DNA from 4 places in the Lysobacter sp. CA199 genome. Region 4 is predicted to be linked to each of the others. Evidence: riboswitches for the same ligand, from Rfam matches in the RefSeq annotation. Region 4 holds a riboswitch; each other region holds the start of a gene.
What was found. A riboswitch is a leader RNA that binds a small molecule or an ion and turns the genes downstream of it on or off. The one in region 4 is predicted to bind cobalamin.

Region 1 (2,193 bases), on a different contig from region 4:
CGCTGGTGCGCGACGGCCAGCTGATCGGCGTGTTCGATCTGGACAGCCCGGTGCCGGCGCGTTTCGACGCCGACGATCAGGCCGGACTGGAAACGTTGGCGCGGGTCTATGTGGAGTCGCTGGCATGAGCACTGCACCGAAGATGCGCAACATCGGGCCCAAGAGCGCGGCCTGGTTGCGCCAGGTCGGCCTGCGCACGCACGAGGACATCGCCGCGGTCGGCACGGTCGAGGCGTTCATGCGGGTCAAGCGCGCCGGCTTCAAGCCGACCTTGAACCTGCTCTACGCGATCGAAGGCGCGCTGCTGGACTGCCATTGGCAGGAGATCAGCGACGAGCGCCGCCAGGAACTGATCCTGGCCGCCGAAGCGGCCACCGCGCTGCTGCCGGCGCCGCGCAACAAACCGGCCGCCGCGCCGGTGCACACCACAATGCATGCGCAGGAACGCGAGGAAGAGCCTTCCGGATTCGGAGGCGGCTATCAGCGTGACGGCGATGGCGAGCTCGATGGGCCGGCCGACGAGGACGCGCCCGGTGGGCGCGACGAGGACGACCACCGCGATTGAAGGCGCCAAGCGGTCCGCTCCTGTGTAGGAGCGGCGCGAGCCGCGACCGCGGCAAGGCAACTACGATGTAACTGACGACGCGGGCGGACACCCTGCGGTCGCGGCTCGCACCGCTTCTACCGTGGGCTTCGGCCGCTGTCCGGGCGGTGCGTCCCCACATCGCGTACACTGCGCCCGCTTCGAGGTGACCCCACGGCCCAGCCGCCGGGGTTGAAACGGGAAGCCGGTGAAGCGCTCAGGTCCGGTCGGAGAGTCCGACCCGCCCCGCCCATTCCGGCACTGCCCCCGCAACGGTAAGCAAGTCAGGTCGCGGCCACCGCCACTGTGCACAGTCACGGGAAGGCGCCGCGTCCGGGAACCGACGCCATCGGTTCTGCTTGCGAGTCCGGAGACCGGCCTCGACGCGCCACAGGTTGCGATGCGGAGGGCATTGCGGCGGCGGCAGCGTCTTCGCGCGCTGGTTCGCCTGCCTATATCTCCCTTTCCACGCCGCCGCCCATTAGCCGTTTGTCGTCGCGCGCTGGATCGCGCGTGCGCTGGAGTCCCCACATGCGTTGCCTGAACCTGTCTTTCGCCATTGCCTGCGCGCTCGCGCTGCCGGCCACCGCCCTCGCCGCGCCCGCCGGCGATGCCACCGATCTCGATCAGGTCGTGGTCACCGCCAACCGCACCGCAGTCAGCGTCAACGATCTGCTGACCCCGGTCGATGTGCTCGACCGCGCCGATATCGAACGCAGCCAGGCGCGCGATCTCAACGATCTGCTGCGCGGCCGCGCCGGCATCACCCTGGCCAACCAGGGCGGTCCCGGCAAGCTGACCACGCTGTTCCTGCGCGGCAGCGAATCCGATCACGTGCTGGTGTTGGTCGACGGCATCCGCATCGGTTCGCCGACCTCGGGTCTGGCGGCGCTGCAGGATCTTCCGCTGGAACTGATCGACCGGATCGAAATCGTGCGCGGCCCGCGCTCGAGCCTGTACGGCGCCGACGCCATCGGCGGCGTGATCCAGGTGTTCACCCGCCGCGAACGGCAGGGCTTCGCCCCGCGTGTGCACGCCGGCGGCGGCAGCAACGGCACCGTCGAATTCGGCACCGGCTTCGGCGGCCGCAGCGGCGGCAGCTGGTTCGGCGCCGACTACAGCTTCCGCAAGACCCAGGGCATCAACGCCTGCCGCGGCGCCGGCTTCCCGGTGTTCGCCGGCTGCTTCACCGACGAGCCCGACCGCGACGGCTACGAGAGCCACGCGCTGTCGCTGCGCGGCGGTATCGAGTTCAACGAGCAGTGGAGCATCGAAGGTCAGGCGCTGCGCGTGGAAGGTCAGAACGAATACGACGGCAGCTTCGGCAATTATTCCGAAACGATCCAGCAAGTGATCGGCGGCAAGCTCATCTGGAAGCCGTCGGAAAGGATCAACGTGCAGTTGAGCGCGGGTCGCAACGTGGATGCTTCCGACAACTACGATCTCCTCCCCCGTGCGTTCCCCACCGGCACTATTTTCGATCGTCCGCTCAGCTATTTCCGGACCGATCGCGACAGCGCGACGTTGCAGGCCGATTTCAACCTCTTCGACGGCCACGTGTTGAGCGCGGGCTTCGATTGGCTGCGCGACCGAGTCAACAGCGACACGTC
Region 2 (2,193 bases), on a different contig from region 4:
CAGCCGCACGCCGTTGCGCGAAAGCCTGAAGCTGTTGGCGGCCGAGGGCCTGGTGCAACTCGACGCCGGGCGCGGCAGCCGGGTCACCCGGTTGTCGCTGGAAGATCTGAACCAGTTGTTCCCGGTCATGGCCATGCTCGAAGGCCGCTGCGCCTACGAATGCGTGCGCCGGATCGACGAAGCCGGCGTAAAGCGCCTGGAAGCGCTCCACGCCGATATGGAAGAGGCGGCCGAGCTTGGCGATATCGCGCGTTACTACGCCAATAATTATCTGATCCACGAGTTGGTGCAGAACTACGCCGGCAATCCCTGGCTGATCCGGGTCACCCACGATCTGCACCGCATCCTCAAGATGCATCGCGGACGCCAATTGCTGACGCCGGGGCGCATGACCCAGTCGCTGGCCGAACATCGCGCCCTGCTGGACTGCGTGCGCCGCCGCGACGCCGATGCCGCGGAAAAGATCATGAACGAGCATCTGCTGAGCCAAGGCCAAGCCCTCGCCGCCTACGTCGCCGCCGGCGGCATGCTCAACGTGCCGGCACCGCTGCCGACCGCGCGTCCGGATTGAACATGCCGGATTGAGCAGGGGCGCGTCTGCCGGCGTGCGCCCGCCTTGTCCGGATGTCGGGCCTGAAAGGCCCTCCCACAGAAACCTCGCGGCAACGCGGCAAGCTTGAGATCCAGACGCGAGCACGAAGTCTTTGTGGGAGGGGCTTCAACCCCGACTCCAGCGCTGGCAGCTAGTCGGCTTCGGGTGTCGGGCCTGAAAGGCCCTCCCACAACAGACCTCGCAGCGATGCAGCGCCTTACGCACTTCACCCCCCAAGCGCCGGCCCACGGTTTGCGCTCGCCTGCGTATTAGCCACAGATGGGGGTGACCACGGATCGGATTAGCCACGATTGACTTCGCCCCAAGGCGTGGGTACCTTGGCGCCGTTACGGTGACCATCGCTTCATAAAGATAAAGCGATGGGACACGCCATCGAGGGCCCCAGGCCCGAGATAGCCAGAGGGAATCCGGTGCGAATCCGGAGCTGCCCCGCAGCGGTATGGGAAACGAAACAGGTCATGGCACTGGCGTTCGCGCGCCGGGAAGCGACCTGAAGTAGGCGATGCCAACCACGAGCGAACGCATCGGCCGCGAGCGAATCCGCTCGCTTCCGACGATGCCTTCGCCAGGTCTGGCCTCACGTCCCGAGCCCGAAGACCTGCCGCGACCGGAAGGCTCGCCTTCCGCCCGACTCCGGCCCGCACGGCGCCGGCCCGCTTGCTCGCGGGCCGCGTACGGCGTGCCGGTTCGCCCGCGGGGGCGAAGGTCGAAGCCAAGGTTGTCGATGGCGTCCGACGCGCTCGCGCGTGCGGGCCCGCGCGGCCGTGGTTTCCTTCGTTGCCCTGCGTCATGCCCACGCATCGCAGGTACTCATCATGATCAGCGTCACCCCACTCGGCTTCCCGCGCATCGGCGCGCGGCGCGAGCTGAAGCAAGCCCTGGAATCGTTCTGGAAAGGCGACAGCGATGCGCAATCGCTGCAAGCCACCGCCGCGTCCCTGCGCGAACGCCATTGGCGGCTCGCGCGCGAAGCCGGCGCCGACCTGGTGCCGGTCAACGATTTCTCGCTCTACGACCACGTGCTCGACAGCGCCGTGCTGTTCGACGCGATTCCCGCCTCGCACCGCGCGGCATTCGAAGAAGATCCGCTGGGCGGCTACTTCGCCCTCGCCCGCGGCCTGCAGGACGGGCGCCGCGATCTGCGCGCGCTGGAAATGACCAAGTGGTTCGACACCAACTACCACTACCTGGTGCCGCAGTTCGACGCCAAGCAACGCTTCGCCCTGCGCGGCGACAAACCGCTGGCGGAACTGGCCCAGGCCCAGGCGCTGGGTATCCAGGCACGGCCGGTGCTGCTGGGCCCGGTGTCGCTGCTCAAGCTCGGCAAGCGCGTTGACGGCGGCGATCCGCGCGAGTTGCTCGACAACCTGCTGCCGGCCTATGCCGAACTGCTGTCCAAGCTCAAGGCCGCCGGCGCGCAGTGGGTGCAGCTCGACGAGCCGGCGCTGGTGCTGGATCTGGACGACACCGACCGCGCCGCCTATCGCCGCGCATACGCGGCGCTGGCCGAGGTCGATGCGCCGCAGCGCTTGCTGACCACCTACTTCGGTGCGCTCGGCGACAACGCCGCATTGGCCGCG
Region 3 (2,193 bases), on a different contig from region 4:
ATGCCGACCTTGACCGGGACGTTGCCCTCGGTGAACCAACGCCGCACCCAGCGCGCGCCGACGGTGAAGATATCCGGCGGCGGCGGCGCGGCCGGCACGCGCGGCGGCGACGGCGTGGCCGGACGCGGTGGCGGTGGCGGTTGCGACGGCAAGGGCGGAGGCGTCGCGGCCGCGGCGGCGGGCGTCGCCGGCAGCGGTGGCGGCGACGCGACCGACGGGGGCGTCGCGGCGGCCGGTACCGCGCCGGCCTGCGGCCGCGCGGGAGCCGCCGGAGCCGGCGGCGCTTCGCGCGCGATCCGCTCAGCCAGGGTCTCCTCGGAGCGGTCATGTGCCACGGGGATGGTCGCGGCCACACGCAGTTGGGCCAGGGTGCGTTCCAGCCCGCTCACCCGGGATTTCAATCCGGAGATCTGGACCAGGGCGACGATGAGCAACACCGGCACCAGCAGCAAACCCAGTACCAGCAAGACAATCAGTGCTTCCATCACAGTTCCCCGTTCCTTATGAGCGGCACGTTACACCAAGGCGCGGCGGATGGAGGGCCCGTCTTCACCCGCTATATACATCATTCATTCACCACATATCGCGTTGACGAAATCGAACAACCCCACTATGTTGTGTGCGTCGGTGCCGATTTTGCGATCGGCTGAAAAGGGAAGCCGGTAGGGACGCGCCCGCGAGCATTCGCGGCGGGGTCCGAAGCCGGCGCTGCCCCGCAGCGGTGTGGGAAACGAACGGGTCATGGCACTGGGCGTTAAGCCTGGGAAGCGACCCCGGTAGGAGGAACGAGCAAGCGGGCAAAGAAAAGTGAGATTCGGGTCGCCACTCGTCGCTCACTTCTCTTTGCCCGTTTCTCGCTCCGAGTCCCGAGCCCGAAGACCTGCCGACAGCCGCGCGTCGCACAACCGCGCGGTACCGGCCCAAAGGAGTCTTCGGAGGAAGACGGCCGGTGTCGCAGCACGACGGAGCACCCGTCGCGCCCGTACGTTCCGGCGCCATGCGCGGAGCGGACCGTCCCGGACCTCGCGTCTCGGGCCGTGCGACACCCAGCCAGCACGCTTCCAAGCTCTGCGCCCGCGGGGGCACGGCCGTGCCATCGGTGACACCGCGCGTGCGGTTCGTCGTCGCTGGCGCGTCCGCGTTCTCCGCACCGTGCACCCACGTCCCGGAGTAATGCCATGACCACACTCGCATCCGATCCGTCCGTCGCCCCCGCCACGGACGCCGCCCCCTCTTCCGCCGCCAAGCCGGCCGCAGCCCGTACCGCGCAAGACGCGCCCGGCTTCGCCCTGACTCCGCCCGCGGCCAACCTGACCATGAGCGTGACCAAGCGCAACGGTCGCCGCGAGCCGGTCGATCTGAACAAGATCGTGCGCGCGGTGACCCGCAGCGGCGAGAACTTGTACGCGATCGATCCCATGCGAGTGGCCACCCGCACCATCTCCGGCCTGTACGACGGCGCGACCACGCAGGAACTCGACGAACTGTCGATCCGCACCGCCGCCCTGCTGACCGCGGAAGAACCCGAATACGGCCGCCTCGCCGCGCGCCTGCTCGCCGGGGTGATCGAGAAGGAAGTCGCCGGCATCGAGATCCACGCGTTCTCGCAATCGATCCAGCGCGGCCATGAGCTGGGCCTGATCAACGAGCGCCTGGTGACCTTCGTCCAGGCCAACGCGCGCAAGCTCAACGACGCCATCGACCGCAGCCTCGACGCCAAGTTCGATTACTTCGGCCTGCGCACGCTCTATGACCGCTACCTGCTGCGCCATCCGACCGCGCGCACCGTCATCGAGACCCCGCAGCAGTTCTTCCTGCGCATCGCCTGCGCGCTCAGCGAAGATGTCAGCGACGCGCTGGCGCTGTACCGGCGCATGGCCCAGCTCGACTACATCCCGTCCTCGCCGACTCTCTTCAATGCCGGCACGACGCATGAGCAGCTGTCGAGCTGCTTCCTGCTCGATTCGCCCGACGATTCGCTGGAAGCGATCTACAAGCGCTACATGGACGTGGCCAAGCTCAGCAAGTTCAGCGGCGGCATCGGCCTGAGCTATACGCGCATCCGTTCGCGCGGCTCGCTGATCCGTTCCACCAACGGCCTGAGCAACGGCATCGTGCCGTGGCTGAAGACCCTCGATGCCTCGGTCGCCGCGGTCAACCAGGGCGGCAAGCGCAAGGGCGCGGCCTGCGTGT
Region 4 (2,193 bases):
GGGGTAATACAGCTCATTGAAGGTCGGCGCCTTGAACGCGGTACCGTAGCTCGCGGTCACGCGCAGGCGATCGGTGAAATCCCAACCCCACAACACGCTGCCGGTGGTTTGCCCGCCGAACTGGCTGTCGTCGTCGCGACGCAGGCTGGCCTGCAGCGACTGAGCCCCGAAATCGCCCTGCCACTGGCCGAACGCGCCGCGCAGGATGCGGCGATCGCGCGCGTATCGGGTGTTGCTTTCCACTTCGTCGCGCTGCCAATCGAAGCCGCCACTGAATACGTTGGATCCGAAGCTGAAATCCCCCTGCACCGAACCCAGGCGCCGGCGCGTATCGAACGTGCTCGAATACCGGCCGTCCTTGTAGTTGTCGCTCAGGTCCTGGCTCTGACCGGCATTGAAGCTCAGCGCGACGCGATCGCTGGGCCGGTATCCCAGCTTGGCGCCGAACACCTGCTGCACGGTGTCGGCCTGATTGTTCTGGCTGCCGTCGTACTGGTTGTTGCCCTGCGCGCGGAACACCCGCGCTTGCGCGTCCCATCGCTCGTTGAAGCGGTAGCCGCCCTGCGCGGTCAGCGAGCTGTTGCGGTAGCCGTCGCGATCGGGCGAATGGGTGAAGCAGCCCGCGCCGCCCGGCGAGGGTTTGCCGCGGCAGGCGTTGATGCCGTCGGTGTCCTCGTGCGCGGCGTTGATCGAGTACCAGGCGCGCTCGCCCTTGCCGGCGACGCCGGCCGAAGCGCGATGGGTCCGGTTGCTGCCGATCGACGCGCTGAAGTTCGGCACGAACGGACCCTGCGGTCGCCGGGTGAATATCTGGATCACCCCGCCGATGGCCTCGGAACCGTACAGACTGGAGAACGGGCCGCGCACGATCTCCACCCGTTCGATCTGCTCGACCGGAATGTCCTGCAGCGAGGCGCCGCCGCTGGTCGCCGAACCGAGCTTGATGCCGTCGACCAACACCAGCACGTGGTCCGATTCGGTGCCGCGCAAGAACAGCGAAGTGGATTTGCCCGGACCGCCGTTGTTGGCCAGCGAGGCGCCCGGCGTGCCGCGCAGCAGATCCGGCAGCGAGGCCGGCTGCAGGCGCTCGATTTCGGCCCGGTCGATCACCGTGACCGCGGCCAGGGTGGCGTCCTGGGTTTGCGCGGTGCGCGTGGCGGTGACCACCACCTGATCCAGGTCGACCGCGGCCGGCGCGGCCTGCGCCGCGAACATCGCCGACATCAACGCCGCGGACAAACCCGCGCGCATCCGCGGGCCCGCGCCGGTCGCGCGGGAGGAAACGAATTCAACGGACGCAATCACTGGCAAATCTCCAAGGCCGCGCCTCACCCGCGCGGACCAGACAGGGTCGGGACACGCGGAGAGCAGCCAGGAGAGACGCGCAAGCGCACGATCCCCGAGACGCAGGCCCTCCGCCTGTCGGTTCACGCTCTGGGCCGGTCTCCGGGCTCGCGAGCGGAATCGACCGGTCCGATCCTGCGGACCCGATTCCCGAACCGCGCCTTCCCGTGCCTGAGCACAGTGGCCATTGCGGTGCGTTGACTCGCCTACCGTTGCGGGGGCAGCTCCGGCATGAGCGCGTTGGCAGACCAGCGCGCGACCGGATTCCCGTTTCAATCGCCGGACTGTGCCGGCGATCACCTTGAGCGCGGGCATCTTAACAGTGCGTCCGTATGCCAACGCCAGGGTATGGGACTCAAACAGGCATGCGCGCAGGCGTATTGGCACATTTCAGACGCGTCTGATTCATTCTCCCGGGCCGGTCGCGGACGATGCCTGCCATCCCAGCACACCCGAGTCATTCGCCATGAGTGCCCCCGACTTGCGTTTGAGCACCGCCCCGATCGTCCGCAGCGTGGTCATCGGCGCCCAATCCGGGATCGGCCGCGCGGTGTCGGCGCGCCTGTCGCGCCGTCGCGGCGAGCTGATCCTGGCCTGCGGCGACCTGGACCGGCTCGAAGAATCCGCCGAGACCCTGCGCCCTCTGGCCAAGTCGCCGATCCAGACCCACCAGGCTCAGCTCGAAGACCGCGACAGCCTGCGCCGCCTGTTCGACCGGACCGGCCAGATCGATCATCTGGTCATCGCCGCCAGCGCGCCAGCGCCCGGCCGGCCGCTGGCCGAACTGGACCTGGAAGAGGTGCGGCTGGCGTTCGAGCGCAAGCTGTGGGGCTCGATCCAGGCCGTGCA

Region 1: another riboswitch for cobalamin. It lies ahead of btuB (TonB-dependent vitamin B12 receptor); the one in region 4 lies ahead of btuB (TonB-dependent vitamin B12 receptor).
Region 2: another riboswitch for cobalamin. It lies ahead of metE (5-methyltetrahydropteroyltriglutamate--homocysteine S-methyltransferase); the one in region 4 lies ahead of btuB (TonB-dependent vitamin B12 receptor).
Region 3: another riboswitch for cobalamin. It lies ahead of ACTOWJ_RS19355 (ribonucleoside-diphosphate reductase subunit alpha); the one in region 4 lies ahead of btuB (TonB-dependent vitamin B12 receptor).

Annotation. Positions count from the first base shown of each region.
Region 1 is NZ_JBQJIL010000005.1:184,221-186,413, forward strand. It holds gene ACTOWJ_RS10350 (GAF domain-containing protein) at 1-128, shown strand, start outside; gene ACTOWJ_RS10355 (TfoX/Sxy family protein) at 125-565, shown strand; cobalamin riboswitch at 731-980, shown strand; gene btuB (TonB-dependent vitamin B12 receptor) at 1,115-2,193, shown strand, end outside.
Region 2 is NZ_JBQJIL010000010.1:197,358-199,550, forward strand. It holds gene ACTOWJ_RS19430 (GntR family transcriptional regulator) at 1-571, shown strand, start outside; cobalamin riboswitch at 1,014-1,213, shown strand; gene metE (5-methyltetrahydropteroyltriglutamate--homocysteine S-methyltransferase) at 1,429-2,193, shown strand, end outside.
Region 3 is NZ_JBQJIL010000010.1:177,907-180,099, forward strand. It holds gene ACTOWJ_RS19350 (DUF2339 domain-containing protein) at 1-485, opposite strand, end outside; cobalamin riboswitch at 609-902, shown strand; gene ACTOWJ_RS19355 (ribonucleoside-diphosphate reductase subunit alpha) at 1,317-2,193, shown strand, end outside.
Region 4 is NZ_JBQJIL010000008.1:88,051-90,243, reverse strand. It holds gene btuB (TonB-dependent vitamin B12 receptor) at 1-1,251, opposite strand, end outside; cobalamin riboswitch at 1,421-1,663, opposite strand; gene ACTOWJ_RS15460 (SDR family oxidoreductase) at 1,811-2,193, shown strand, end outside.